Regions from separate parts of the Arthrobacter sp. NPDC092385 genome, predicted to be linked through region 1. Evidence: predicted binding sites of a transcription regulator. Region 1 holds the regulator's gene; each other region holds the start of a gene.
The links. The regulator HrcA, encoded in region 1, represses chaperone genes, less so after heat shock. The targets are predictions, from matches to a motif close to TTNGCACTCGNNNNNNNCGAGTGCNAA.

Region 1 (7,701 bases):
AGCGGCGCGACCTCGATGGTGCCGGCTGCCATCAGGCGCGGGATGGAGTCCGGATCCATCATGTCGTGCAGGGCGTCGTAGAGCGGTCGCAGGTAGGGATCGATCTTGTCGTTGAGCGTGCCGGGGAGGAAGCCCAGCCGCTCTCCCGCCTCGACGGCGGGCCGCGTGAGGATGATCCGGTTGACCTCCTTCTGCTGCAGCGCCTGCACGGCCTTCGCCATCGCGAGGTAGGTCTTGCCGGTGCCCGCCGGGCCGATGCCGAACACGACGGTGTTGCGGTCGATCGCATCGACGTACGTGCTCTGGTTGAGCGTCTTGGGGCGGATGGTCTTGCCCCGCGAGGTGAGGATGTTGACGGACAGCACCTCCGAGGGCCTGGCTGCGCTCTGCGTCTTGAGCATCGTGACCAGTTGCTCGAGGACCTGGGGGGAGACGGTGGCGTTGTTGACGGCCATGGTCCGGATCTCGCCGATGAGCCGTTCGGTGCGCAGCACGTCCGCCGACGGTCCGGTGATGGTCAGTTCGTTACCCCTGGCCTGGAGGCCGACGCCGGGGAACGACTCCTCGATCAGGCGGAGGGCCTCGTCATTGGAGCCCAGCGCCTGCACCATCTGCGCCGTCGATTCGAAGACGAACGTCCTGGTGTCCAGTCCTGCCGCATTGATGCCTGTCGAAGATTCGCTCATAGCTCGGCCGTCCGGCCTCTGATCGCCCCTCAGTGGAGTAGTCGTCCTGATGATGTGCTGCTGGAGTCGCAGAAATGCCAATGCTACGCCATCCGTCTTTTGTCAACAGGAGCGGAGCGGCCTTGATTCCCGCCCCTGTGCTTTCCCCGACGGAGGATCGAGCAGCACTCGGGTTTCATCGCGAATCGGCAACGGCTTCGTATCGATCAGGTTTCAGTCCCCGCGTGCGCACCTTTTCCTGCAGCCGTGCCATCCTCCCTGTGCCAAGCTGAAACAGGTCCGGCGGGCTCGGGAGCCGCCTGCGGTGCGCGTCCTGGTCGACGCCCTCCTGTCGGAGCACGCGCCGGACCACGACGCATTCCACGACGCATTCCACGAATCGATCCGCGCACCGGCGCGCCTGACGGAAGGGGGCCGGCATGAACGAGCAGGACCCCCTGAAGAGGAGCCGCCTGGGCTTGCGCGGAATGCTCCTGGCCTCCGGCACGGTGCTCGTGGCCAGCAGCGTGTTCCTCGCCCCGAATGTCGGCCTGCCGCAGGGCAGCGCCCCCACGACCGCCCTTGCCGAGCCCCTCTCGGCCGCTGATGCCGGCGCGGAGGCCGGGCCGGCCGACGCCACGATCCAGGCCCAGGCGGCGGCGGACCCTGCCGACCCGCTCCTGCCGGTCTACTGGCTGGGCGACGTGGACGGGAGCGACAGGCTGTTCCGGGAATTCCTGGCGGCGCCTGACGAGACCACCGGCGACCCCATCGCCGATGCGGTGCAGCTCATGACGTCGGGGCGGCCACTGGATCCCGACTACCGCTCGCCCTGGCGGAAGGCATCGAGCGTACGGTCCTCGATCTCGACCAAGAACGTGATCACCCTCGACATCTCCTCCGACGCCTTCTCGGAGAAGCTCGGTGCGGACGACGCGCGGCTCGCCCTGCAGCAGCTCGTCTACACCGCGACGGCTGCGGCGTCGAACGCCGGCCTGATCCAGGGAGGCGAGGCGAGTTCCCTCGTCGTGCTCGTGGATGGAGCAGCGGACTACCGGGCCTTCGATTCCGTCGACCTCGGCGGCGAGTGGACCCGCGACACGTCGACTCTCGCTCCCGTGTGGATCATCGACCCCCAGGAGGGGGTCGAGGCGGAATCCGCCGGGCTGACCATCCACGGCCTCGGACCGGCCTCGGAGGACTCGCTCTCGTGGCGGATCGACCGCAGCACGGACGGCTCCGAGGGCGGCGACACCGCTCTCTTCAGGGACGGCACGGTGGACATCCTGCCCGAGGACGGCGCTCCCGGTGCCTATTCCTTCTCCGTGACGCTTCCCCCCGGACGGTACGACATCACGGTGTCCGCCCCCACCGGCAGCGGCAGGGCCGAGGACTCGAAGACGGTCGTCGTCGGGTAGCCACCCCGGAGCAGGGGAACCCGCTCGCGGGGCCTACCAGCGCCCGAGCAGGTGGTTCAGCAGGACCAGCGCCGCCGGGCCCGCCGAGGACGAGCGCAGCACGTGGGGTCCGAGCCGGGCCGCACGAGCGCCGACGGCCAGCAGCTTCTCGAGCTCCGCCCCGCTGATCCCACCTTCGGGCCCGACGACGACGGCGGTGGACGACGGGGCCTCGAGTGAACCGGCGGCACGGAGCGCCGACACCTGCTCGGCCAGGGAGGACCCGGCGTCCTCGTGCAGGACGACGACGCGGTCGACGGTCGCAGCAGCCCAGGCGGCCATCCGCGAGGTGTCCATCACGGCATGGACCTCGGGCACGAAGGATCGTCGGGACTGCTTCGAGGCAGCGCCCACGAGGGACACCCACTTCTGCCGACCCTTCTCCGCCCTGTCGCCGCGCCATCGGACGATGCTCCGTTCAGCGTGCCACGGCACCACGGCGTCGACGCCCAGCTCGGTCGCCGACTCCACGGCCTGCTCGTCGCGACCGCCCTTCGCCAGGGCCTGGACGAGCAGGAGCGTGTGGCGCGGCGCAGGGTCCTGGCCGGCCGTCTCCACCAGGACGTCCACGGTGCCCGTCCCCACCGCGGAGATCATCCCGCCGATCCGGTAGCCGGCGCCGTCGGAGACGTCGATGCGTTCCCCCGCGGCGAGGCGGCGCACGGTCGCCGCGTGGCGACCCTCGTCCCCGCCGAGGACGAAGACGCTGCCCGGGGACGCGGCACGGACGGCCTCACCGGGCCCGAAGAAGAGGGGTCGCGTCATGCTCAGCGGTTCCCGAGGCGCTCCCGCAGGCGTGCGAACACGCCGGAACCGCTGCTGGCCAGCTGGCCGTCCGTGTACTCCTCGTTCCGCAGTTCCGCGAGCCTGCGCAGGAGCTCCTCCTGCTGCTGGTCGACGTTGCGCGGCGTCTCCACGTTGAGGTGGACCCGCAGGTCTCCCCTGCCCTGGTTCCTGAGGTGCGTGACGCCCAGCCCGCGGAGGGTCAGGATCTCGCCGGACTGCGTGCCCGGCTTGATCACCAGCTCCTGGTCGCCGTCGTACGTGTCCAGGTGCACGCTGGTGCCCAGCGCGGCCGCCGTCATCGGGACGCTCAGCGTCACGTGCAGGTCGTCGCCGTCGCGCAGGAAGGTCGAATCGGTGGCGACGCGGATCTCCACGTAGAGATCGCCCTGGGGCCCGCCCGCGATGCCGGCCTCGCCCTGGCCCGCCAGCTGGATGCGCGTGCCGGTGTTGACGCCGGCGGGGACCTTGATGGTCAGCGTGCGGCGGGCGCGGATACGTCCCTCGCCGCTGCACTCGTGGCACGGGCTCGGGATGACGGTGCCGTACCCCTGGCAGGTGCCGCAGGGCGCGCTCGTCATGACCTGGCCGAGGATCGAACGCACGGCCCGCTGGACCTGGCCCGAACCGCCGCAGATGTCGCAGGTGCGGGGCGAGGTGCCGGGCTGGCAGCACGTGCCGTCGCAGGTGGGGCACACCTCCGCGGTGTCCACCTCGATCTTCTTGTTCGTGCCGAAGACGGCGTCCTTCAGGTCGATGCGCACGTTGATGAGCGCATCCTGCCCGCGGCGCGTCCGGGAAGGAGCGCCCGGCTGCTGGCCGCCTCCGCCGAAGAAGGTCTCGAAGATGTCCTGGAAGGCGAAGCCCGAGCCCGAGTAGCCCGAGCCGTAGCCGTTGTCGGTCCCGTTCTCGTTGCCCGTCGTGTCGTAGACCCGCCGCTTCTGGGGATCCGACAGGACCTCGTAGGCGTGACTGACGCGCTTGAACTCCTCCGACGCGTCGTCACCGGGGTTCACGTCCGGGTGGAGCTTCCGGGCGAGCTTGCGGTACGCCTTCTTGATTTCCTCCCCGGTCGCGCCCTGCGCCACACCGAGGACCTCATAGTGATTACTCACTCGTGCACATCACTTCCTGTTGGAGACTTCTGTCTTCTGCTCGCCGGCGGTGCCGGCGGGCGATACTGCGGCTGCCGTAGCCGGGCTACTCCTCGAGGATCCTCGAGAGATAGCGGGCGACGGCGCGCACCGCGGCCATGGTCGTCGGGTAGTCCATGCGGGTGGGACCGAGGATCCCGAGCTTCGCGCCGGCATCCGGACCGTAGCCGGTCGCCACGACGGAGGCTCCCGAGAGGCCTCCGTAGGGGTTCTCGCTCCCGATCCTCACCGAGATGCCCCGGGCGTCGTACTCCATCTCGGACAGCAGCCTCAGCATCACCACCTGCTCCTCGAGCGCCTCGAGGACGGGACCGATGCTCAGCGGGAAATCACCCGTGGACCTCGCGAGGTTGGCCGTCCCGGCCAGCAGGATCCGGTCGTCCCGTCCGAGTCCGGCAAGCTGCTCCAGCGCCTTCACGATGGTACCCCCGTGCGCCCTCAGTGCAGGAGGCAACTGGGACTGCGCGATCCCGAGCTCGGCCGGCAGCGCCGACAGCTTGACGCCGGACACGGCAGAGAGGATGCGCTGCTTGAGTTCGGCGAGCTCCGCCTCCTGGAGATCGCCATCGGTCCGCACGATGCGCTGCTGCACGGTGCCGTTGGTCGCGATCAGGACGACCAGGATCTGCTGGGGTGCGAGCAGCACGAATTCGATGTGCCGGACGGACGCACCACCGACGCGGGGGAACTGCACGACGGCGACCTGGTTGGTGAGCTGCGCCAGCAGCCGGACGGTCCGGTCCATGACGTCGTCGAGGTCCTCGGCACCCTCGAGGAGGGTCTGGATGGCCTTCTTCTCGGGGGCCGAGAGCGGCTTCACCTCGGAGATGCGGTCGACGAAGAGGCGGTAGCCCTTGTCCGTGGGGATCCGCCCGGAACTGGTGTGCGGGGCCGCGATGAGACCCTCCTCCTCGAGGACGGCCATGTCGTTGCGGATCGTGGCGGAAGAGACGCCGAGCTGGTGGCGGTCGACCAGCGCCTTGGATCCGACGGGCTCCCGCGAATGGACGTAGTCCTCGACGATGGCCCGGAGCACCTCCAGGCGTCGCGGTTCACTCATTCCTGTGCACCTCCGGATCTGTCCCGCACTCACGACCACGCTTCCAGGGTGGTCCCGGCCAGTTAGCACTCGACACACCCAAGTGCCAAGTCTAGTACGTCCGGAGCGATTGTTAGCATTGGGAACCCGGGCTGCGGCACACCGCCGAAGCCCTCGTGGGAAGGACAGGCCGGCATGGAGTACGGCTGGGGAGCACAGGATATTTCGGCTCCGAAGCGGGCCGTCCTGCCCGACGTACCCGTCGAGAAGGACATGGTCCTGGAGGACGTCCAGAGCGGTTTCGTCGGCGCGGTGGTCCGCGTCGAGAAGTCCGGCGGGCTGCATGTCATGGTGCTCGAGGACCGGCGCGGCAAGCACCGCACGTTTCGGCTCGGCCACGGATTCCTCCTCGACGGACAGCCCGTCCACGTCGTCGCGCCCGTCCTGCGCGCCGCTCCGGCGGCCACGCGGACGGCGTCGGGCTCGGTTCGGGTCGAGGGCGCCCGGGCGCGGACGGCGCGGGCCAGCAGGATCTGGGTCGAGGGCCGGCACGACGCCGAACTGGTGGAGAAGGTGTGGGGCGACGACCTCCGGCTCGAAGGCATCGTCGTCGAGCCGCTGCACGGCGTCGACGACCTCGAGGGAGCGGTGAGGGCGTTCGGGCCCGGGCCGCAGCGCAGGCTCGGGATCCTCGTGGACCACCTGCTGCCGGGGACCAAGGAATCCCGGATCGCGCAGCAGGCGATGACCGTCCCCGGAGCCCGCAGCCACGTCCTGATCGTCGGGCACCCCTATGTCGACGTCTGGCAGGCGGTGAAACCGGCCGCCCTCGGGCTCGACGCCTGGCCCGTGGTGCCGCGCCACCAGGACTGGAAGACGGGCATCCTCGCCGGGCTCGGGTGGCCGCATTCCGACCAGGCAGCCGTGGCCCACGGCTGGAAGCGGATCCTCGCCGGGGTGAGCACCTACGCCGACCTCGAGCCCTCGCTGCTCGGGAGGGTCGAGGAGGTCATCGACTTCCTGACCGCTCCCCCGGGCACCGCCTGAGCAGTCCGCTACTCGTTACCACGTATCCTTGGAGCACCTTCCGGGGAGAGTTCTCCGCCAGCCAGCAAAGGAATTTCGTTGTCCAATACCGCCGACCACCAGCACCACGGACGGGGCGAGTCGCAGCCGGTGTTCGAAGGCATCCCGGCACAAGCCCTTCCACTGACGGCATCCGAGGATCGCCAGTTCGCGACACTGGCCCACTTCGGCGGGATCCTGGGTTTCATCCCTTCCCTGCTGATCTTCCTCATCTTCAAGGACCGCGGCCCGTTCACGGCGCAGGAGTCCAGGGAGGCGCTGAACTTCACGCTTCCGCCCACGATCCTCGCCCTGGCGGCCTGGCTCCTGTCGCTCGTGCCGGAGATCGGTGGCATCTTCGCCGTCGTGAACGCGCTCATCTGGGTGACGCTCACGGTCTTCTCGGTCAATGCCGGCATCCAGGTCAATCGCGGACGCCCGTACCGTTACCCCGCGAACCTGCGCCTGATCCGCTAGCTCCAGCCAGGCCGTCCGGTTCCACGCCCGTCCGGTTCCACGCCCGTCCGGTTCCACGCCCGTCCGGTTCCACGCCCGTCCTCTTGCACGCCCGTCCTGTTCCACGCCTGGCGACGGTCGCCGACGCACCGCGGTCGCGTCCGGCCATACCCCCCGCTGGTAGCTCGGACCTCAGTCGGGCAGGAGCCTCCGCACCACGGCGTCCGCGAGCAGCCGGCCCTTGAACGTCAGGACCACGCGACCGGCGAAGGCCGCAGCCGGCTCGACGAGCCCGTCGGCGATCAGCCCGGCGACGGCCCGACGGCCCGACGTCGTCAGCACGTCCGTCGCGAGGCCCTCGCGCAGCCGCACCCGCAGCATCACGTCCTCGACGTATCGGTCCTCACCGGACAGTTCCTCGCGTCCGGCGGCGGGAGAGCGGCCCGCGCCGAGGGCGTCGGCGTAGGGACGCGGATGCTTCACGTTCCACCAGCGCGTGCCGCCCACGTGCGAGTGCGCCCCGGGTCCCGCACCCCACCAGTCGCTGCCACGCCAATAGGCCAGATTGTGCCGGCACTCGTCCGCGGGAGTCCGCGCCCAGTTGCTCACCTCGTACCAGTGCAGGCCGCCGTCGGTCAGCATCTCCTCCGCCAGCGCGTACTTGTCCGCGTGGTCGTCGTCGTCGATGGGCGGCACGAGGCCGCGACGGATACGGGAAGCGAGCCGCGTCCCCTCCTCGATGATGAGGGCGTAGGCGGAGATGTGGTCCGGGCCGTAGGACAGGGCCGTGGACAGGGACGTCCGCCAGTCCTCCAGGGACTCTCCCGGCGTGCCGTAGATCAGGTCCAGGCTGACCTTCAGCCCGGCCTCGCGCGCCCACTGCACGGCCTGCGGCACGCGTTCGGGCGAATGCGTGCGGTCGAGCACGGCGAGGACGTGGGGCACCGCGGACTGCATGCCGAACGAGACCCGGGTGAAGCCTGCCTCCTTCAGCACGCGCAGCGACTCCGGGGTCACGGAATCGGGGTTCGCCTCGGTCGTGACCTCGGCGTCGGGCGCGAGGCCCCACTGCGCGGTGGCCG
Region 2 (7,701 bases), on a different contig from region 1:
GACTAGAAGCCGCCCATGCCGCCCATGCCGCCCATGTCGTCGCCGCCGCCGCCGGCAGGAGCTGCCTTCTCCGGCTTGTCGGCCACGACGGCCTCCGTGGTGAGGAACAGTCCGGCGATCGACGCTGCGTTCTGGAGAGCCGAACGGGTGACCTTCACGGGGTCGTTGACGCCTGCGGCGAGGAGGTCCTCGTACACGCCGGTAGCAGCGTTCAGGCCGTGGCCGGCGGGCAGGCCGCGGACCTTGTCGACGACGACGCCGGGCTCGAGGCCGGCGTTGAACGCGATCTGCTTGAGCGGTGCGTCGATGGCGACGCGGACGATGTTCGCGCCCGTTGCCTCGTCACCCGTGAGCTCGAGGTTGGCGAAGGCCTTGGCGCCGGCCTGGATGAGGGCCACGCCACCACCGGCGACGATTCCCTCTTCGACGGCAGCCTTCGCGTTGCGGACGGCGTCCTCGATGCGGTGCTTGCGCTCCTTGAGCTCGACCTCCGTGGCGGCACCGGCCTTGATGACTGCAACACCGCCGGCCAGCTTGGCCAGGCGCTCCTGCAGCTTCTCGCGGTCGTAGTCCGAATCGGAGTTCTCGATCTCGGCGCGGATCTGGGCCACGCGACCGGCGATGGCGTCGGCGTCGCCGGCTCCTTCGACGATGGTGGTCTCGTCCTTGGTCACGACGACCTTGCGCGCGGTACCGAGCAGGTCGAGGGTAGCGGTCTCGAGCTTGAGGCCGACTTCCTCGGCGATGACCTGGCCACCCGTGAGGATGGCGATGTCGGCGAGCTGGGCCTTGCGGCGGTCACCGAAGCCCGGAGCCTTGACGGCGACGGACTTGAAGGTGCCACGGATCTTGTTGACCACGAGGGTCGCGAGGGCTTCGCCTTCGATGTCTTCGGCGATGATCAGCAGCGGCTTGCCGGACTGCATGACCTTCTCGAGGACGGCGACGAGGTCCTTCACGTTGCTGATCTTCGAGTTGACGATCAGGATGTAGGGATCCTCGAGGACCGTCTCCTGGCGCTCGGCGTCGGTGACGAAGTAGCCCGAGATGTAGCCCTTGTCGAAGCGCATACCCTCGGTGAGCTCGAGTTCGAGGCCGAAGGTGTTGGACTCCTCGACGGTGATGACGCCTTCCTTGCCCACCTTGTCGAGGGCCTCGGCGATCAGGTCACCGATCTGCTTGTCACCAGCGGAGATGGAAGCCGTGGCAGCGATCTGCTCCTTGGTCTCGATCTCCTTGGCCGATGCGAGCAGTTCATCGGTGACGGCCTTGACGGCCTTCTCGATGCCGCGCTTGAGGCTCAGGGGGTCAGCACCGGCCGCGACGTTGCGCAGGCCTTCCTTGACGAGGGCCTGGGCGAGCACGGTGGCGGTGGTGGTTCCGTCGCCTGCGACGTCGTCCGTCTTCTTGGCAACTTCCTTGACGAGCTCGGCGCCGATCTTCTCGAACGGGTCGTCGAGTTCGATCTCCTTGGCGATGGACACGCCGTCGTTCGTGATGGTGGGTGCGCCCCACTTCTTCTCGAGCACGACGTTGCGGCCACGGGGGCCGAGCGTTACCTTGACGGCGTCAGCGAGGATATTGAGACCCCGCTCGAGGCCGCGGCGGGCCTCTTCATCAAAAGAAATGATCTTGGCCATAACGGCTTAGGTCCTTTCGGGACGGTTGCATTTCAGCACATTAATGCTTGCCTGCGTGTGGTGCCCGCGACGGCCGGGCAGGGCCTGGACGATCTCTTTCACGTCCCGAGCTCCACCCCCACCACAGAGGTTTGCCTGCTTCACCCACCGCGCGCAGCTTTAGCAGTCTGCGCGCGCGAGTGCTAACTCAATAATTAGCACTCACACCCCGCGAGTGCAACCTGCTCGGGCTCCCCCGGGCTCGTACATCGCGTGGTCGTGCGGGAGCCACCGGCCCGCGTAGCGCAGATTCCGCGGAGGGCATAGGTTGGGCGGACAACGAGCCGAGGGAGGCACAGTGTCGACGTCAGCAACCGGTCCTGGCAACGGGGACTACGACGAGCAGGGCGGCGGGGAGGGTGCCTCCGGCGGCGCGTTCCATGAGCGCGATTCCGCATCAGGGCATCACGGCCCCGACGGCGGCCGGCCAGGAACTCCCGGCACCCGGGGTCTCGGCGGAGAACCCGCTCCGGCGGGTCCGGCCGCGGACCTGCCGAACGCGCCGGATCAGCACGAGCAGCGGCCGCCGGCGGGCCAGGACCCGTACGTGCCGGGACAGGATCCCCACACCGGGCGAATGCAGGGCGGGTATGGCCAGGATCCTGCCGGATCGGCCCCCGCCCCGCAGGGCGGGTACCAGCAGGGCGGGTACCAGCAGGGCGGGTACCAGCAGGCCGGGTACCAGCAGGGCGGGTACCAGCAGGGCGGGTACCCGCAGTCCGGCTACCAGCAGGCCGGGTACCAGCAGGGTGGGTACCAGCAGACCGGGTACCAGCAGGCCGGCTACAACCAGGGTCCTTTCAGACGGCCCTACGGACCGCAGAAGTCCCGGGTGATCGCCGGCGTCCTCGGAATCCTGCTCGGCTCCCTGGGGATCCACAGGTTCTACCTCGGGTTCACCACCATCGGAATCATCCAGATCCTGATGTCCACCGTGGGAGCTGCTTTCACCTTCGGGCTGAGCGCCGTCGCGGCCGGGATCTGGGGCCTCATCGAGGGCATCATGATCCTGGTGGGCTCCGAGCCGTTCCGGAAGGACGCGCAGGGCATCCCGCTCAAGGATTGAGGTCCACAGCGGGTGGAGCCGTTGGGCATCGCCCGCTGCGGGCGATGCCGAACGACGGCGTCACACACCGCCCCGCGGACCGTGCCCGTGATGGGAGGACAGCACTCGCGATGGTGCTGCAGGCCCGCAGGGCGCCCGGACCGGACGCGGAGGCTTCGCACCTCGGGCCGCACCGCCTCGGTTACTGGAACTCCGGCCCGAGGACCACCGAGATGTCCTGTGAGACGTCGGGGCTGTCGATGAGGTTCGTGATGCCGAGGTCCTCGGCCACGGCTTCGGCAGCGGCGCGCTGTGCCTCGCCGTTGTAGAAGACCACGGAGGCGTCCAGTGGGGTCCCGGCCCAGTTGCCCGGAAGCGCGGACGACCATCCGGCCGAGGCCAGGCGTCCTGCCGCCACGGACGCGAGGCCCGGGGCGCCGGTGCCATTGAGTACGTTGACGGTCTGTGTCCGGTCGAGATCGTCCGCCCGGTCGGTCGACGACGTCGCCTCCGCGTCCGCCGATTCGTCGTCGCCCGCCTCACCTGTTGCTTCGGACGTGGCCGTCGGAGCCGGTGACTCCGCCTCGTCCTGGGACGGACCGGCGCTCGACGCGATGTCCGACGGCGCCGCAGCGGATTCGCCCCCTCCCCCGGCAATGCCCAGGCGGGGAAGGATGAAGTAGGCGCCGAGGCCGATCAGGAGGGCGAGTGCGCCCACCGTGATCTTGAGCCCGAGGCCACTGGACCGTGCGGGGATGAGCCGCTCACGGTGGGTTCCCTGGCGCGCGGAAGACTCCGGGACCTTGTCGAATTCGTCCCGCGCGTAGTCAGTCATGGGTGAGGATGGTCCTTCGCTCGTCGGGTCTGGCGGGCAGTGCTAGATATCCGCGCCGAGCCGGCGGGCGGAGCGTGCCTTCTGGCGGGTGGACCTCAGGCGCCGCAGCCGTTTGACGAGCATGGGGTCATGCGCCAGGGCGGCTTCCGTGTCGATGAGCGCGTTGAGCAGCTGGTAGTAATGCGTGGCGGACATGTTGAACAGGTCGCGGATCGCCTGCTCCTTCGCGCCGGAATACTTCCACCACTCGCGTTCGAGGGCGAGCATGCGCTGCTCGCGGTCGCCCAGGCTCAGCTTCTCGTCCTGTCCGGAGGGAGCGTCCTGCGCATGCCGTTGGAGCTCGGCCATGTCCGCTACCGCCTTCCTTCAGCTGGCACAACTGTCACCCTATGGTAGTGGGGAATTACACCGCTGTCATTCGGGCGACCGCCGTGGAGACGCACGCGAGAATGGAAGCATGAGGCACGACGACGGCACGCTCTTCGACCTACCCGACAGCACGAGCAGCAGTGGCGGGACGGGCAGGACGGGCGCCGCGGTACCGCGTCCGGCGGGGCGGCAGTCCCCGAACGAGTCCGTGTTCCCCTTCGCAGCTCCTGCCGGCATCGAGGACCTGGTTCCCCCTGACTGGGCAGCAGCGCTCAAGCCGGTGCAGCCGGTCCTCCACCAGCTCGCCGCGTCGCTTGCGGCGGACCTCGACCAGGGGCTGCGGGTGCTGCCCGATGCGCCGCACATCCTCCGGGCGTTCACCACACCGCTGGAGCGCGTGCGGGTGGTCATCGTGGGCCAGGACCCGTACCCGACGATCGGACACGCCGTCGGCCTGAGCTTCGCCGTCGATCCTTCCACGCGGCCCATCCCGCGCAGCCTCGCGAACATCTACCGCGAGCTGGCCTCCGATACCGGCGTCGCGCCGCCCGTGACGGGAGACCTCTCCGGCTGGGCCGAGCAGGGCGTCCTCCTGCTCAACCGGGTCCTGACGGTCCGCGCCGGCGAAGCCGCCTCGCACCGCGGGCTCGGGTGGGAGCAGGTCACCGACGCGGCCATCCGGGCGCTGGTGGCACGGGGCGGTCCGCTCGTAGCCATCCTCTGGGGCAAGGACGCCCTCCGGCTCAAACCGCTGCTCGGCCGGACGCCCACCGTCGAATCCGTCCACCCCAGTCCGCTCTCGGCCTCCCGCGGATTCTTCGGGTCGCGGCCCTTCAGCCGTGCGAACGGACTCCTGGTGCAGCAGGGCGCCGAACCGATCGACTGGTCGCACACCGGCGGCAGGGCCGGCTGAGGCGCCTACCGCCGGCGGTTCCGTTGCCGCTCGTTGGAGCTGAGCTTCCTCGTGAACGGCCTGGCCAGGTTGTCTCCGAGCACGACGCCCGCGGCGATCGCCAGCACGACGGTCAGGGCGTTGAAGAGGCCGAGCGCGCCGCCGGACACCACCTCGGAGTCGATGGTGAGCATGTACATCGACCGGAAGATGGTGAGTCCGGGATAGAGGAACAGCACGGCGGGTACCGCGACGACGAGCTGCGGGGCGCCGAGCCGGAGGGCGACGACGCGCGAGAGGGCTCCGATCAGGATGGCTGCCAGGGCCGGGGCGAGCCGGTAGCCGACGCCCGCCGCCATCGCGCTGATGAGCAGCAGGTATCCGGCGACGGCGACGAGTGACGTCGGGATCACCAGTTTCACGTCCGTCTGTTCTGCGATGCAGATCATGGCGACGGCGATGAACACCAGCACCGCGACCGCCGGCCACGGGTACTGGCTCCCCGCCGATTCGAGGACCTGGAGCTCGGGAATCCCGAGGGCCGTCCCGGCGACGAGCGCGACGGCGATTCCTGCGACGAGGGCCGCGAAGACGAGCACCGCGGAGAGGAACCGTCCCGCCGCCGTGACCGGGAAGCCGTTGATCGCGTCCTGGGTCGCGGAGACGAGCCGCCCCGTCGGTAGGAGCAGGAGGATCCCTCCCACCACCACGAGTGCCGGGGCGATCGGGACCTGGAGCCACCAGAGCAGCATCGCGATCAGCGTGACGAGCGCCGAGGACGTGGCGACGGAGAAGAACTCGGGCACACGCCATTCGCCCAGCTTGCGGCCCACCAGGTCCACCAGGATGCAGCTGACGAACCCGATGAGCGATCCCAGCGCGGTGCCTCCGACGAAGGCCACGATGGCCGCCGAGAAGATGCCGAAGGCTGCCGTGACCATCCAGCGCGGGAAGGGCTTGGGCCGGTGGGTGATCTCGTCCAGGCGGTGGGCCGCCTCGGTCCGCGAGACGCCCCCGTCCGCGATATCGGACACGAGGCGGTGGATGGCCGTGAGTCCCGCGTAGTTGTTCGTCCAGGACCGGACCACGCGCAGGACCGTCGTCGGGGTCTGGTCCTTGGCGGAGTAGTTGATGACCACCGACTGGTTGGTGATGTCCACCTCGATGGAGTCGAGGCCGAAGGCCGCGGTGACCGCGATGATGCTGGTCTCCACCTCGAGGGCACCCGCGCCGTACCGGAACATGGTCTCGGCAAGGTTGAGTGCGAAGTCCAGGGCCTTCCGGGCGCTGGCATCAGGTCCTCCGACCTGGATCATCGGATTGGCGTAGGGGCTGCCCGCGAGCCGCTCCACGATGCTCATGGCCTGGGTGGGCGGGGCCTCGCCCTGCACGAGGCGACGGAGCATGGTCCGTGCCGCTGCGTTGGGACGGCTCGACGACGGCAGGCTCTGCGGCGTCGTGGGCAGAGCGTCGGCGGGCTTCGTGCCCGGTCTCGTGGCGGACTGCCGCTGGCGGCCCTGGCGCAGGGACTTCGGCTCGGACGTGGGTCGCCGGGCGGGCATCACCCCACCCCTCGGCGGCTTCCGGCCGCCCTTGCCGGTAGCGAGCCTGCTCTTCTCGTCGTCACTCGGATCGAAGGGCCTCTGGATGACGGGGAGCGCTTCGGCGACGGGCGATGGATTGGTGGTGGGCGAGCGGCCGTCCACGGCGTCGTCCCGGTTGCCGTCTGTCATGCGAGCACCTCGCAATCGTCCCTTCGAAAGTTCCGGCGGCCTGGAGAAGGCCTAGTAGAAAGGCTGCCGGTGACGGCGCCAGTGGATCTGGCGCGCCACGCGCTCACCCAGCGCATGCCAGACACGATACGTGCGCGGCCGGACGACGGCGTCGTAGCAGCCCGCGAAGTCCGTCACAGTCCTGGTGAAGCTCGTCTTGAACATCCCGAGCCCGTACTGCGGGTGCTCCTTGTCCTTCAGGCGGTCCGCCGGCGGCGTGCCGCAGAAGTCGTACTCGCGGGCGCCCAGGCGCTTCATGTCCAGGATCGCCTCCCACTGGACCAGGTGCGAATCGCCGTACTGGTTGCGCTTCGGGAGGGAACCGCCGTCCTTGTACGTCGCCTTCTGGCCGTACAGGATCACGAAGGCGCCCACGGACGGCTTGCCGTCCTCGTACACGAAGTAGAAGCGGCCCATCCCGGCGTCGACGAACTCCTGCCAGAACCCGCGGTAGTACTCGTACGGTCGGGGTACGGCGGAGAGCCGGCCCTGCTGCGCCTGACCGATCAGGGCGTACATGGTGCGGTAGGTCTCCTCGCCGGGCTCGACACGCTGCGCCTGGACGCCGTCGCGGAGGGCACGCCGTACGGCGTTGCGCCCACGGGAGGAGAGGTTCCTCAGGAGCTGGCCCTCGTCCGGCGTGAGATCGAGGATCGCCGTGCTGTCATTGGCCTGGATGTTGAAGGTCTTCACGAGGCCCGCCCCGGTGAAGAGGGCTCGCAGGTCCTCGGTATCGGGGAAGTCCGGCTCGATCTTCACGGCGAAGACGCGGCCCGGTCGGCGCCGGGCGTAGGCGACGACGGCCTCGACGAAGGGCGGCACGTCCTCGGGGGTCGCGGTGTCGGGTCCCTTGATCAGGTACCACAGCGCGCCGAGCGCCGGGATGGTGCGCTGGTAGGCGATCACGTAGCTCGTGTACTCGGCCGATTCGACCGCGAGGTGGATCGGCGTCCACCCCTGGCGCTGCTTCACGCGGCTGAAGGGACCGGACTGGAGCACGTTGCCGCCGAGCGGATTGGCCGGGACGAGCTCGTCCCAACGGCCCACCTCGTCGGCGGTGGCCGCGCGTGCCGTGAAGGGCGCCATTCTCAGTACCAGCTCTCGTGGGA
Region 3 (7,701 bases), on a different contig from region 1:
CACGCTTCAGTTCGAGACCCGCGAGGAAGAAGAAGATGGCGAGCAGCCCGTCCGCCGCCCACGCACCGACACTCAGTTCGAGGTGCCAGGGCTCGTAGCCGAACCGGAAGTCCCTCACCGCGAAGTAGGCGTCCGCCGCCGGGGAGTTGGCCAGGATGAGGGCCAGGACGGTGGCGACCAGGAGAAGCGCCCCGCCGACGGTCTCCTTGCGCAGGATGCTCGTGATGCGCAGGTGCTCGGGGTAGCTGCTGCGGGTGAAGACATGGCTGCCGGGTGGAGCCGGCGACGAGGATGCGGGAGTGGGATCGGGAGTCATGGAATTCCTTCGGTCGGGCGCGCTCATGGGAGCGCCGACCAGACTTCCCGGCTCACCAGAGCTTCCAGCCTAGCCTCCCCGGCGCCATCCCGCCCCTTCCCGTACCGGATCAGCAGCACGGAGAGTGGCTTGCGTGCTACCGCCGGCTACTCCAGGGGGAGGTTCTCCCGGCGCAGCAGCTTCGCGAGGTGCTCTGCGTTGCGGACGGCACCCGCGACCGCCTTGTGGGCGCCGTCCTCGTTGCCCACGACGGCGACTACGGCCACCTTGCCGGCCATGACGGGGCGCGCAGGCGTTGCAGCCGCTGACGGGAGTTCGGCGACGCTCGCCCGGACGATGGATGGCCGACGGTCCTCACCCTCCGAGGGCGCGGGGCAGGTCGGTGATCGAGGGCACCTCGGAATCGGGGGCCGTCATCGCGGGAGGATAGGGCGAGCCGTCCCGGTTCAGCCAGGCTGTCCGGAGCCCTGCCCGCGCAGCTCCGTCGATGTCCCAGGGGTGGACGGCGACGAGCACGACGTCGCCCGCCTCCCTGTGCAGGGCACCGAGGGCGTAGGCGTAGGACTCGGGCGCGGGCTTCCAGCGCGGCGCGTCCTCGACCGACAGGACGGCGAGGACCTGGTCCCGGACACCGGCCCGTTCCAGCAGTGCCTCGGCCGTCGCCGTCGCGCCGTTGGTCAGCACGGCGACACCGAAGCCCGCGGAAGCCAGGGCACGGATGCCCTCTCCGACATCCGGGTGCACGGCGAGCCCCTGCAGCGCCGACATGATGTGGGCGACCGCGTCGTCGAGGTCCCGGTTGAGGATCTGGCCCGCGAGGACCGCCCGCAACGCACCCTCGGCGACCTCCCGGAAGGCAGGGTTCTGCCCGACGGCGGCGAGCGCGAAACCATCCCGGAGCACCGAGGCGAACCAGAGCGCGGCCAGCTGCGGAGGCGCGCCGATCTCCTCGAAGTGCTGGGACAGGGGATCCAGGTCCGACAGGGTGCCGTTGACGTCGAACAGCACCACGGGCAGCGCCATTACTGGCGGTACCCCTCCACCTGGCCGATGGGACGGGCATCGGCATCGGCGGGATCCTCACCGGCATCGGCCTTCGCACGGCGCTGGCGGAGCAGGTCCCAGCACTGGTCGAGATCCTCCTCGACGCGCTTCAGCCGGGCCGCGTGATCCTGGTGCTCCGCGCCGGCTCCGGAGTCCTGGGGCTGGTCGCGGAGGTCGTGCTCCTCCTGTACGAGTGCCTGGATGCGCTGCAGGAGGTCCTGGTTGTCCATGGTGCGGTCCCTTCGTCGTTGCCGTGCGGGCATGAGCGGATGATCAGCATGCTTTCCTTCAGGCTACTGAGGCCACGGACCGATGACCAGCGCACGGCGGCGCGACGTGCGGCGCCTGAATTTGGCGCGGCGCCCGGATGGCCTAAGCTATGGGAGAACCAATTGCCTGTGTAGCTCAGTCTGGTAGAGCATCCGCTTCACACGCGGAAGGCCCGGGGATCGAGGCCCCGCGCAGGCACGAGGATCGGCTGGAGACAGCACAGCAGAAGGCCCGTACCGATTCGTCGGTACGGGCCTTCTGCTTCTGTGCGTTCGTTCAGGGCGAACATCTTCCCCTTAGCACTCGAAGGGTCCGAGTGCTAACATTTTTCGTAGTTGAGCGGAGGGCGCTCAACTCAGGAGAAGAACCACCACCCGGTGGCACATGCGAAGGAGTTGTTTCCCATGGCCATGAAATTCGATCCGTTCCGCGAGCTGGACCGCGTTGCCGGCGCCCTGCTGGAGAGCCGTCCCGGTCTCCGTCTCATGCCGATGGACCTCTACCGCGAGAAGGACCACTACATCCTCTCCGCGGACCTCCCGGGCATCGATCCCGGCTCGGTCGACATCGACGTCGACGGCCAGCTCCTCACCATCCGTGCCGAGCGCACGCTCCGCGGCGCCGAGGGCGTCAAGTGGCTGACCCGCGAACGTGAGAGCGGCTCGTTCCTGCGCCAGCTCAACCTGGGCCAGGGCATCGACACGGAGGGGATCTCGGCCCGCTACGAGAACGGGGTCCTCAACGTGATGATCCCCGTCAGTGAGCGCGCCAAGCCCCGCAAGATCGAGATCGTCAGCGGAGAATCCTCCGCTGCGGTCCAGTCGGCGACTGTCGAGGCCCCCGACGCCGGACGCCAGGGGGCCGTCGAGGCGTAGCCCCTCTTCGCCACCTCCAGGACCCCCGGGCTTCCGCCCGGGGGTCCTGCCGTCGAGGCACGCCTCCGCTCGTCTCCGCCCAGATTTTCCTTGCGGGCCGCCGGGCCGGGTGCGAAGGATGGAGCCATGGACTTCACACCGAGCAAGGCAATCGTCACCGGCTCCGACTCCGGCATCGGCCGGGCCACAGCCATCGCCCTCGCGGCAGCGGGCTGCGATGTCGGCGTCACCTGGCACTCCGACCAGGAGGGCGCGGAGGAGACCGCGCGCCTCGTGCGGGAGAAGGGCGTGCGCGCCGCCGTCGCACAGCTCGACACCACGGACGCGCCGGCGTGCGGCGACGTCGTCGACCAGCTCGCGAAGGAGCTCGGCGGGCTCGATGTCTTCGTCAACAACGCGGGCGTCAATGGCGGCACCATGTTCATGGAGACGGACTGGGACACCTGGCGCGGCACCATGGGCGCCAACCTCGACGGCGCCTTCGTCTGCCTGCAGCGCGCGGCCCGCCACATGATCGACGGCGGCAGGGGCGGGCGCATCATCGCCGTCACCAGCGTCCACCAGGAGCAGCCGCGCGTGGGATCGGCCGCCTACGACGCCTCCAAGCACGGTCTCGGGGGCCTCATCCGGACCATCGCCCTCGAACTCGCAGACCGCGGCATCACCGCGAATGCCGTCCTGCCCGGCGAGATCAACACCCCGATGAACGACTCCGAGGAGCAGGATCCGCACACCATGGACAGGCCCGGAATCCCGCTGGGCCGGCCGGGCGCCCCGGAGGAGATCGCCGACGTCGTCGCCTTCCTCGCCTCCGGTGCCTCCAGCTACGTCAACGGCGCCTCGTTCGTGGTCGACGGCGGCATGCTCCTCATGGGACCGCAGGCAGGCTCCCACCTCACCAGCGGGGACTGGCGCACCCTCTGACCCCGCAGGGACGCGACAACCTTCAGCGGGCGTTCATGCGGCGTTCAGGAGCCGTGGCTAGCGTGGGAAGCCCGGAACCTCCCGAAAGGCCCGCCATGGATACTCCCCTCACCCCGACCACCGATTCCCAGACGCAGGACTGGTCGGGCTTCAAGCGCGGCGAGCACGTCACCCTCCAGCACGTGGCCGGTGCACAGCTCCGCGGTGTCCTCGACATGAGGACCGACGACTCCTCCGTGGTGTGGATCCAGCTGCACGACGGCGGTGGCCGCCGCCTCGTGCACAGGGGCGACGGCTACCGCCTCCGCCGGGGGTAGGCCGTAGCCGCACCCGCCGGTCCACCCGCTGTCCACCTTGGGTTCACCATTTAGCCACCTGTAACGTTGCTCCGGTGAGAACCCGAGCCACCCTGTCACTGTCCCTCGCCGTCGCCCTCGGCCTGACCGCCTGCGGCTCCGACTACCCCCTCGGCGCTGAGCAGGAAGCCGCGGCGCAGCGCGGGGACACGAGCCTGCAGGGTGCCGTGACCGCCTCCGGGTCATCCGCGCAGGGACCGGCCATGGACGCCTGGCGCTCGGGGTTCGCAACCCTGTACCCGCGCGCACAGGTGCAGTATTCCCCCGACGGCTCGGGAGCGGGCCGCGGCGCCCTGCTCGCGGGAGCCGTGGGATTCGCCGGATCGGACGCGTATCTCAGCGACGAGGAGCTCGCCGAATCCACCGAGGCCTGCGGGCCGGGCGGCGCCTTCAACATCCCTGCCTACGTCTCGCCGATCAGCGTCGCCTTCAACCTGCCCGGCATCTCCCGGCTGGACCTCGACGCCGCCACCGTGGCGCGCATCTTCCGCGGTGAGATCACCACGTGGAACGATCCAGCCATCGCGGCGCAGAACGACGTCGACCTCCCCGCACTGCCGATCTCGGCAGTGAGCAGGTCCGACGACTCCGGCACCACCGAGAACTTCACGGACTACCTCCACGCCGTGGTCCCCGACATCTGGGCGGAGGAGCCCGACGGGACCTGGCCGTCGGAGCTCGAGAACGAGAACGCCAAGGGCAATGCGGGCGTGGTCAGCACGGTGGCCGGCACCGTGGGCGCGGTGACGTACGCCGACGACTCCGCCGTCGGTGATCCGCTCGGGCGCGTGGCCCTCAAGGTCGGCGAGGCCTACGTGCCGGTGAGTTCCGAGGCGGCCGCTGCCGCCGTCGACCTCGCGACCCGCGTCCCGGGCCGCGAGGACTACGACATCGCCCTGGATCTCGATCGGACCACCACCGAACCCGGCGTCTACCCGCTGGTCCTGGTGTCCTACCACGTGTACTGCGCGCGCTACGAGAACGAGGCGACGGCCGCCGTCGTGCGCGCCTTCGGCACCTACGCGGTCAGCGCGGAAGGACAGGCCGAAGCCGCCGAAGCCGCGAAGAGCTCACCCATCTCGCCGGAGCTCTCCCGGCAGGCCACCGACGCGATCGGAACGATCGCCGTGGGCGACATCCCCTAGGACACCGGCCAAAGAGGACGAGGCGGACCCTGAAGGGGTCCGCCTCGTCCTGTGGGCCGCGCGTCAGCTGATGCGGGGGCCACCCGAATCGGGGTCGTTCGTCGATGCATCGGGCAGTGTGCTGTTGGCCGGGGCGGCGTCGGACGTGCCGCCGGTCGGCGGGGCATCGACGTTGCCGCGCCAGGCGCCGGTCTCCCCTCCGCTCTTCTCGATGAACTCCTTGAACCTCTTGAGGTCGCCCTTCACCTGGGCGGCGTCCGCGTTCACGACGGCGCCGATCTTCTCGGTGAACGTCTCCGGGTGCCAGTCGATCTGCACCATGAGCCGCGTGGTGCTCTCGTCGAGGCGGTGGAAGGTCACCACGCCGGCGTGGGATTCGCCGTCGGTGCTCTTCCAGGCCACCCTCTCGTCGGGGTGCTGTTCGGTGATCTCGGCATCGAACTCCCGCCTGACGCCACCGATGCTCGTCACCCAGTGGGTGCGGGTGTCGGAGGTCTGCGTGATCGACTCGACGCCGCCCATGAACTGGGGAAAGCTCTCGAATTGGGTCCACTGGTTGTAGGCCGTGCTGACCGGTACTGCTACGTCGATAGATTCCTGCACTGAAGCCAAAAGGGTTCCTCCTTCGTAGAGACTCCGGCGCCGCCCATAGCCCCTTTCGGGGGTCGGTACGGCAAAACCGTAAGTTCCCTTAGCGTATGCAGATCGGCTGGATTTGGCCAACGGGCAGGTCTAGGGTGAAAGGAGTCCACCGGCGGGATTCGGCGCCTCGGCGCCCTGCCGGAAGGAGCACATTTCTCTAGCACTGGAGGACTCATGAAGGCTTCACCCACCCTCACCGACAACATGCAGGCCGTCCTGGTCGACCTCATCGAGCTGCACCTGCAGGGCAAGCAGGCCCACTGGAACGTGGTCGGCAAGAACTTCCGCGACCTCCACCTGCAGCTGGACGAGATCATCGACGACGCCCGCCTGTTCGCGGACGAGATGGCAGAGCGCATGCGTGCCCTGCACGCCGTTCCCGACGGCCGCAGCGTTGCCGTCGCCGAGGGCACCAAGATCGATCCGTTCCCGGCAGGCCTGGTCTCGACCAAGGACACCGTGGGCCTCGTGGTCCGGATGCTGAATGCCGCCGTGACGACCATGCGCGACGTGCACGACCAGATCGACGAGGAAGACCCCACCACCGCCGACCTGCTGCACGGATTCATCGCCAAGCTCGAGCAGTACGCCTGGATGGTGGACGCCGAGAACATGGAGCCGACCGCCGAGGTCGTCACCCCCGCCGGCACCGAGCACGCAACGGTCTGACCAGCAGTACCCGGCTCGACCGGTTCCCGGTGGGAACCGGTCGAGCACGCCCTGCGGGATCGCCTCTTGTAGTCTGTAGGCTGACTAACGGTCTAGCAGACGGCCGATCATGAACTCCCTGGGTTCGTGCATCGGTTACGGACCACGGTCCGGACGCCCGAACGGCGTGATGCACGCGTGGCTCGGCGGCTGAACGAAACAGGACCAGCACACATGGCCGACCAGGTTGCGGGGCACTCCACCACCGACTACCTCCAGGACCTCCTCCTCGACACCGACGGAGTCGAGGAGTTCCTCACGGAATTCGCCCGCTTCTCAGCCTTCCGACTGTTCCCGCAGTCCGGGGAGACCCTCTGCGGCATCACCCTCCTGCGGAGCAGGCGCGCCGGTACGGTCGCCAGCAGCAACGAAGCCGCGAAGAAACTCGACGAACTGCAGTACCTCTTCACCGAGGGGCCGTGCCTCACCGCGTGCGAGGAGCAGCGTACGGTGCACGTCGCGGACACGACGACCGACGAACGCTGGAGCGGCTACGTCGCCAACGCCGCCGAGCACGGTGTCCGCTCCATCCTGGCGGTCCCCTTCACCCTCGAGGCCGGTGCGCGTGCCGCGCTCAACGTCTATTCGACGCAGCCGGGTGCCTTCGGCGCCGAGGACATCGCCACCGCCGAGACCTTCGTGGCCCAGACCTCCAGGGCCCTGATGCTCGCCGTCCGGCTGGCCCAGCACAGCGAATCGATCGGCAACCTCAAGACCGCGATGCAGTCCCGCACCGCGATCGACATCGCGATCGGCATCATCATGGCGCAGAACCGCTGCAGCCAGACGGAGGCCTTCACCATCCTGAAGTCCGTCTCCAGCAGCCGCAACCAGAAGGTGCGGGAGATCGCCGCCTCCATCGTGACATCGATCGGCCAGGCCGAGCCCGAGACGCACTTCGACCTGTGACGCCCGCGTGGCGGTGAACCGCTAGTCGATGGCGCTGCTGACCTCGGCAAGGAGCGATCCCATGCAGGATTCGGCCGTGACGGGGTCGCCCTCGCTGATCGCGGAGGCCACCTGCTCGTGCGTACGGAGCGCATGTTCCTTCGGATTGTGCGGCATGAGGCCCTGGTAGGTCCGGCCTGACAGCACCTCCGCGATCACCCCGCGCAGGGCGAGGAACATCTCGTTGCCGCTGGCTTCGAGGATGAGCGTGTGGAACTCGATGTCCACCCCCAGGAACTGCTCGAGCGCGCCGTCCTCACCCAGGCGCCGCAGATCCTGCCCGAGTTCCAGGAGCCGCAGCCGCTGGGCGGGCGAGGCGTGACGGGCCGCGAGCGCGGCGGCCACGGGCTCGACGGCGCGGCGCAGGTGTGTCAGGGAACGGAACTGGTCCGCTCGTCCCGGCCCGTTGAGTCGCCACCGGATCACGCGCGCGTCGTAGACGTTCCACCTCTCCGGCCCCTGCACCACGAGCC

Region 2: the regulator HrcA is predicted to act here: its motif matches at 1,800-1,826, upstream of groL (chaperonin GroEL).
Region 3: the regulator HrcA is predicted to act here: its motif matches at 1,927-1,953, upstream of ACIQCY_RS08215 (Hsp20/alpha crystallin family protein).

What each region holds. Positions count from the first base shown of each region.
Region 1 is NZ_JBIVQL010000006.1:20,399-28,099, forward strand. Features, by position in the region: gene ACIQCY_RS09155 (PhoH family protein) at 1-686, opposite strand, end outside; gene ACIQCY_RS09160 (GerMN domain-containing protein) at 1,106-2,083, shown strand; gene ACIQCY_RS09165 (16S rRNA (uracil(1498)-N(3))-methyltransferase) at 2,117-2,887, opposite strand; gene dnaJ (molecular chaperone DnaJ) at 2,890-4,020, opposite strand; gene hrcA (heat-inducible transcriptional repressor HrcA) at 4,106-5,119, opposite strand; gene ACIQCY_RS09180 (DUF3097 family protein) at 5,294-6,145, shown strand; gene ACIQCY_RS09185 (DUF4870 domain-containing protein) at 6,224-6,640, shown strand; gene hemW (radical SAM family heme chaperone HemW) at 6,812-7,701, opposite strand, start outside.
Region 2 is NZ_JBIVQL010000003.1:29,920-37,620, reverse strand. Features, by position in the region: gene groL (chaperonin GroEL) at 3-1,640, opposite strand; gene ACIQCY_RS05225 (TM2 domain-containing protein) at 1,978-2,745, shown strand; gene ACIQCY_RS05220 (LytR C-terminal domain-containing protein) at 2,927-3,559, opposite strand; gene ACIQCY_RS05215 (DUF3263 domain-containing protein) at 3,602-3,907, opposite strand; gene ACIQCY_RS05210 (uracil-DNA glycosylase) at 4,017-4,841, shown strand; gene ACIQCY_RS05205 (threonine/serine exporter ThrE family protein) at 4,847-6,553, opposite strand; gene ACIQCY_RS05200 (lipid II:glycine glycyltransferase FemX) at 6,605-7,678, opposite strand; gene ACIQCY_RS05195 (lipid II:glycine glycyltransferase FemX) at 7,681-7,701, opposite strand, start outside.
Region 3 is NZ_JBIVQL010000005.1:103,225-110,925, forward strand. Features, by position in the region: gene nhaA (Na+/H+ antiporter NhaA) at 1-316, opposite strand, end outside; gene ACIQCY_RS08200 (haloacid dehalogenase type II) at 671-1,339, opposite strand; gene ACIQCY_RS08205 (DUF2630 family protein) at 1,339-1,590, opposite strand; tRNA gene ACIQCY_RS08210 (tRNA-Val) at 1,755-1,828, shown strand; gene ACIQCY_RS08215 (Hsp20/alpha crystallin family protein) at 2,035-2,505, shown strand; gene ACIQCY_RS08220 (SDR family oxidoreductase) at 2,632-3,429, shown strand; gene ACIQCY_RS08225 (hypothetical protein) at 3,525-3,746, shown strand; gene pstS (phosphate ABC transporter substrate-binding protein PstS) at 3,821-4,930, shown strand; gene ACIQCY_RS08235 (SRPBCC family protein) at 4,994-5,533, opposite strand; gene ACIQCY_RS08240 (Dps family protein) at 5,747-6,241, shown strand; gene ACIQCY_RS08245 (GAF and ANTAR domain-containing protein) at 6,455-7,189, shown strand; gene ACIQCY_RS08250 (FadR/GntR family transcriptional regulator) at 7,211-7,701, opposite strand, start outside.